DNA from 2 places in the Bacillus cereus group sp. RP43 genome. Region 1 is predicted to be linked to the other one. Evidence: a T-box and tRNA genes for the amino acid it is inferred to sense, from the RefSeq annotation. Region 1 holds a T-box; the other holds one or more tRNA genes.

Region 1 (3,397 bases):
ATTTATTTTCCAAGTCAATTTCTGTAGCATCCCCCTCAATAAATTCTGCTTCATATGGGAGTGCACGAAACAACTCTCTCGCTTCAGCTATTAATGCTTTCCCGCTATCAATGCCTGTATATTTTGATCCATTTGGAAGCAAAGGCAACAAAACTAAGCCTAAATAACCATATCCACAGCCGTAATCAACAATATGTACCGGTTCAGAAATCTTCCAAACTGTATTTACTAAAAAACTTAAATAATCATCATTGTAATATAAATCTCTCGTATTTTTTAAATATGTTAGTTTACTGTTCCAATCATACTCTTCCAAAAACCACGCCTCCTTTTATATACAAAACTAAAGTTCTCTATAGATTAGCCATATCCCTACACTATTGTTGAAATTTCAGGCTAGTTAAGTATAAATAGCAAAATTCCAAAGTAAAAAAACTAGTGCATTGTTAACGATACACTAGCCTTTTTTATTTTACATCTCCTCAGGCGCCTCCACCCCAAGTAAACGTAATCCCTCTTTTAATACAACCGTCACAGCATAAGCTAATGCGATTCTACTCTCTTTTTCTTCGTTCTCTTCTAAAATACGAACATTTCCATAATATTTATTGAACGCTTGTGCTACATCTAATACGTATTTTGAAATAATAGATGGCTCATTTTTATTGAAGGCTGCTTCAGTTACTTCTGGGAATCTGTTGAGTAATTTTACTACACTCCAGCTGTAATCGTCTTTTAATTCAAAAGTACACGTTTCAAATTCTACACTTTCTTTTCTTAAAATTGAACAAGCACGCGCATGTGTGTATTGTACATACGGTCCTGTTTCCCCTTCAAATTTCAACATATTTTCTAATGAGAATTCAATATTATGCATACGCTCATTTTTTAAATCGTGGAAGATAACTGCTCCAACACCTACTTGCTTTGCCACTTCTTCTTTTTGTTTTAAATTCGGATTTTTCTCTTCAATATTTTGTTCCGCAAGTGCAACAGCTTCTTCTAGCACTTCTTCTAATAAAATAATTCTACCCTTACGTGTCGACATTTTCTTACCATCTTTTAATATGAACCCGAACGGTACATGTTCCATCCCATCAACCCAAGTGTAGCCAAGCTTTTTTAATACAGTGAAAAATTGATTAAAATGCAAGCTTTGTTCGGGTCCTACTACATATAAAGCCTTATCAAATTCGTATGTGTTTTGACGATACAATGCGGCTGTTAAATCACGTGTTGCGTAAATGGTAGCACCATCTGATTTTCTAATTAAACATGGCGGCATACCTTCTTCTTCTAAATTAACGACTAATGCCCCTTCTGATTCTTCCAGTAAGTCGTGCTCTTCTAAAATCCCAATAAAGTCTTCCATTTTATCATTATAGAAAGCTTCTCCTTGAAAGTTTGTAAATTCCACACCGAGAAGTTCATAAATACGAGAAAATTCTTTTAAAGACTCATGACGGAACCAATTCCAAAGTTCGACTGCTTCTTCATTTCCTTCTTCTAGTTTTTTAAACCATGAGCGTCCTTCTTCTTCTAGTTCTTTGTTCTCTTTTGCTTCTTCATGAAACTGAACATATAACTTAAATAACTCACGAATTGGATCCTCTTTAACAACTTCTTCATTTCCCCATTTTTTATATGCGGTAATTAACTTTCCGAACTGTGTTCCCCAATCCCCAATATAATTAATTCCGACAACTTCATATCCACATTTTTCGGCGATATGTTTCAGCGAATTGCCGATCATTGTAGAACGTAAATGCCCCATTGAAAAAGGTTTCGCGATATTAGGAGAGGAATAATCGATAACTACCGTTTTTTCACATCCAAAGTGATTTTGACCGTACTCTTCTTTCTCCGCTAAAATTGTTTTTAATACTTCATCACTTACTGTTTGACGATTAAAAAAGACGTTTACATACGGGCCAACAGCCTCTATTTTCGTAAAAAATGGGTCATTTAATTTCTCCGCAACTTCCTTTGCGATAGTAGCTGGTGATTTTTTATATTGCTTCGCTAGTGAAAAACATGGGAACGCTGCATCACCGAATTCATCTTGTTTTGGGGTTTCGATTAAATCTAAAATTTGATTTTGCGTTAATTCGTCCGTAATAATATTTGATAAGCTCTTCGCAAACTGCGTTTTATACTCCATACTGTAACCTCCTTATTTTTTAAAACACAAAAAACTCGTCTCTAAAAAAGAGACGAGTTTTAACCCGTGGTACCACCCTTGTTGTTCATTACGAACCACTTTCCCGTTTATAACGAGGACAGGGGGCCTCGGCTTACTCTACTATTCGTTCAAGAAGCATCTCCGAAGTGCGCTTCATCTTTTCTTCCGCACTAGGCTCACACCATCCCTAGCTCGCTTTCCTTCTGAAAAAGACTACTCTCTTCATCACAGACAGTATATTTAATTAATTATTGCTTATTATACATCTTTTCAAACAATTAGCAAAGGTCAATTACCCCAAAATGAAACTTTGCACTTTTTCTTTTGTATACGTGAAAATTGTGTTTTTCAAATCTAGTACTACGGAAATGGTCTTTCAGAACGACACGTTTTCTCGCCACACGCTTCGCTTCCGCAATTGTTTCATCAGTAATATCATGATACAAAGCGAAGTGTTTTAACCCTTTAATTCCATCTGATTCTATGACAGTTTCTTCAAACATCGGATCAAGGTAAACAACGTCATAACTATTATCTTCACATTGCGTTAAAAAAGCGAAATGCTCTGTTTGCTTTACATGGATTCTTTGCATTGCCTTATCGATTTCAGAAACTGATGAAGACCATGCTTGCAAACCTTTTTCCATTATGTAAGCCATATATTCGTTACCTTCAAGTCCTGTTACTGTTCCGTTCTCACCAACGATATAACTAGCTACAATACTATCTGATGCCATACCGAGCGTACAATCTAACACTGTCATTCCGCTCTCTAACTTTGCAGCTTGTACAAATGGATCGTGCTCTCCGCGCATTAACCTTTTCACACGAAACATCGCCGAATTTGGATGAAAGAAAAACGACTCTTCCGTACCCTTTGGATAAATAGCTAATCGGTTTTTCCCTACGACAAGTACATCCTGTTTATACTGCTCATGCAGTTTGTGTACAGGTATATCATTACGTAAAACGAAAGAACAATTTAATTCTTCCGCTACCTTATTTGCATAAGCTATCATTTCTTTATTTGTTCTTCCTGCTGTTGTTACTATCATTTTTTCACCTCTATATAAAGAAAAGAGGGAGATTCACTCTCCCCCTACTTTAGCAATTCTTTTCGAAAGCTTGTTCTAAGTTTGTAATAATTTCGTCCATTGTTGCGCCTTCAATTTCATGACGGTGAATGAAGTGAACAACTTCTTTTCCTTTTAGTAA
Region 2 (3,397 bases), 2.8 Mb from region 1:
CACGGCAGTGTTATGGCTTGATGCTCCAGTTAATAAATATTTTGCGCCTTTTGCATTTACAATACTTGCGCCGAGCGCTAATCCTTCCATAGAAGTAGAGCAAGCTCCAAATAATCCAAGGTAAGGTGTTCCGAGTGTACGACATGCAAAACTCGTTGGGGTTATTTGATTAATTAAATCTCCGGCGAGTACGAATTGAATATCGTCTTTCCGAAGTTTTGCTTTCTCTGTAGCACGGCTGCAAGCTTCTTCAAATAAAATCTTGTGAGCCTTTTCGTAAGAATCTTGTCCAAGCCATAAATCTTCATGGAGGGTGTCGAAGTCTTCAGGGATATTACCTTTCGCTTCAAATGGTCCACCGACTACCCCGGTTGAGATAATGACTGGTTTGTTTTCAAATACCCATGTTCGGTGTCCTTGTAACATTTATAGCCCTCCCCATTGAACGAGAATCGTTTTAATAAGTGCGATGACGAAAGCGGAAAATACACCAAACAAAATAACAGACCCAGCCAATTTAAACATGTTCCCGCCAACACCAAGGACGAACCCTTCCGTTCGGTGTTCAATACATGCAGCAATAACAGAGTTTCCAAATCCAGTAACAGGTACAGCTGTGCCTGCCCCGGCAAATTGTCCAAAGCGATCGTATATACCGAATCCAGTTAGTAACATGGAAATGAAAATTAGAGTTGCTACTGTCGGATTCCCTGCTGAGCGCTCAGTGAAATCAAAATACGTGATGTAAAAAGTAGAAATAAGTTGTCCGATGAAGCAAATGAAACCACCAACGAAAAAAGCTTTTATACAATTTTTTAAGACAGGACGCTTCGGTTCTCGTTCTTGCTCGAATTTTTTATATTCCTGTTGTACCGGTGTTAAGTTTTTATCTTTACTGGACATTTGAATCCTTCCTTTTCTTTTAGAAAGCTTAAATATTAGATCCCATTTCTGATTGAATGAGTTTCAATTGTTCTTTAATGCCATCCTTGCTTACTTTCTTGTTCTTAATTTTGTTTTCAAGTTCTTCTAGGAGCATAAAAATCTTTTTGTCTGTACTTACATGAATATCGAAAGTAGGGTTTTCATCACTTAATTTCTTTTTTAATTTACTTCGTAAAGGCTTTAAACCAAATCTTTCGTGATGTTCAGGTTTGACGGCTATGTAAAGATCTAAATTGGTATTAACTGCGGTAGCTTTTATAATTCCATCTATAGCGAGGGCTTTTTTCTTAGCGTCTTGCGATATAGATTGATTAAAGGATTCTGTACTCATTTTTGTTAACTTTGGGCCCTTTTTTTCATCTGTTCGCTTAGCTTCTTCTTTCTTTACTTTTTTATCTAACGGGCTATTATCGCATCCGGTAAGTGAACCGAATAGAAGAACAAATAACGCGGCTATGAGTCCGAGTTTTCGCATTATAATCATTCCATTTCTATTGCAGTATGTAATTTGAGAGAAAAAGGATGATTGCATATCATCCTTTTTCTCAAATTGTGTACCATTAGATGAAATGGCACTTTTGGTTATTGCTGTGTGTATTGTGGTTCTTCTTGCTGGACTTCTTCAACACGTGGGTTTAAAGAGTCAATAATTGTTTGTGTTTGTTGCGCAGCTGTTTGGAAAAGTTGCTTTGCTTGTTGGTTATCCGTATCAAGAGCGAATCCCTCTAAGCTAGCTTGTGCACTTTTTAATCCAGAAACAGTTTGCTTTAGTTTTGTAATTACAGTCATTGAATGAAGCCCCCTTTGGAATATCAATTCAAAGATTATAATTTGTGGGTTCGGGTGAATTTATGTTTGGAAAATTTAGGGGAAGGATATGTTTTATAGGCTCCTAGCTAAGGTATATAAAGGATTAAGGGGATATTTTTATTGATTTAGATGGATTTTATTGCTATTATTATGAGAAGAAAATAAGCAGGTATTTACTTGTTGTATTTCACTTCTATTAGAGATTTTTCGCAAGAAATTAAATGTGGAAAAGCGGAATAGAAGAAGGCTTAAAACTTTGATAATAAACGGTTTATAAAATTTTATCATGCGCCCATAGCTCAGTCGGATAGAGCGGTGGTTTCCGGTACCACGTCTGCCGGGGGTTCGAATCCCTCTGGGCGCGTCAAAAAGTCCTAACTTACGTTTTGTAGGTTAGGACTTTTTTTATTTCCCTCTTGTTATATCTAGTAATAAGATTTACTATTAGTACTTGGTAATAATGTTGTTCTTTATTATTTTCTTTCAATATTATTCGTTTTTCGGTTGTAAGATGTAAATCTCATTAATACATATAAATTAATAATATTTTGGAATGGGTGTCTGCGATAGGATTCTCCTTTTACCAAACTTATTGTACAATAGAAACAAGGGGGAGATTAGTTTGAAGGCAAGTCTTTTACAAGAACAAAGCTTACGTTTGGCAATGACACAAGAGTTAAGGCAAGCGATTACAATGCTCCAGTATAATGTACAAGAATTATCGGAGTTTTTGTATGAGCAATCGTTAGAGAATCCCCTTATTGAGTTAGGTGGTTTTGAGAGGGAGAAGAAAAAGAGCTCTAACACAAGTAAAAGTACCGGCAAACAAGTCGATAATCAAATGGAAATCTACAGTGTGGATTCTACAACGATTCAGCAACATTTATTAAATCAGCTACAGTATTATAAAATAGAAGAAGAAGAGCGAAAAGTAGCTTCTTTCATTATTATGAACATGGATGGAAATGGGTATTTACAAGAAACGAATGAAGAGTTAGCGGATCTCCTTTCCGCGCCGATTCATGTAGTCGACCGCTCTGTTGAGCTTGTCCAATCACTCGAGCCAGCAGGGGTAGGAGCACGTAATATTCAGGAATGTCTAACCTTACAATTGAAGCGCTTACAAAGACGGAATGGATTAGCGGAAGAGGTTATAGAGGATCACTTTGCTTATTTCGTGAAGAAAGATTGGCGAAAGCTCGTTCAAGTGCTGAAGTGTAGTAATGAGGAATTGCAGAGTGCGGTAAATTGTATAACATCATTACAACCAAAGCCAGGTCTTGCATTTTCTTCTGATAAACCACTTTATATTGTGCCTGATATGGCGGTGAAAAAAGATGGTGATCGTCTCGTTTTACAAATGAATGAGAGAAATATGCCAAGAATTGAAATTCATTCTGAGTATAGTGCGCTTCTTAATAATAGTGAGAGTGAAGTAGCATCTTATGTATCAGAAAAGTATCAGCATGTGCAGTGGATTATGCGCAGTTTGAAACAGAGAAAACAAACGCTTCTGCAAGTAATGGGCATTATAATGGAAAAACAGCGTGATTTCTTCTGGGAAGGTCCAGCATATTTAAAACCACTTGCTTTAAAAGAGGTAGCGGAAGAACTAAGTGTGCATGAGTCTACAATTAGTCGT

The links. The T-box of region 1 lies ahead of argS (arginine--tRNA ligase). A T-box ahead of a tRNA ligase gene usually reads a tRNA of that ligase, here a tRNA-Arg.
Positions count from the first base shown of each region.
Region 2: it encodes a tRNA-Arg, which carries the amino acid that the T-box ahead of argS (arginine--tRNA ligase) is inferred to sense. The anticodon was not compared.

Region 1 is NZ_JARVHQ010000001.1:3,119,103-3,122,499, forward strand. Features, by position in the region: gene QCI75_RS16220 (class I SAM-dependent methyltransferase) at 1-316, opposite strand, end outside; gene argS (arginine--tRNA ligase) at 473-2,161, opposite strand; T-box leader at 2,207-2,420, opposite strand; gene QCI75_RS16230 (class I SAM-dependent methyltransferase) at 2,461-3,237, opposite strand; gene QCI75_RS16235 (BrxA/BrxB family bacilliredoxin) at 3,287-3,397, opposite strand, start outside.
Region 2 is NZ_JARVHQ010000001.1:363,657-367,053, forward strand. Features, by position in the region: gene spoVAD (stage V sporulation protein AD) at 1-426, opposite strand, end outside; gene spoVAC (stage V sporulation protein AC) at 427-903, opposite strand; gene QCI75_RS01775 (YhcN/YlaJ family sporulation lipoprotein) at 932-1,420, opposite strand; gene QCI75_RS01780 (DUF1657 domain-containing protein) at 1,528-1,734, opposite strand; tRNA gene QCI75_RS01785 (tRNA-Arg) at 2,044-2,119, shown strand; gene rpoN (RNA polymerase factor sigma-54) at 2,378-3,397, shown strand, end outside.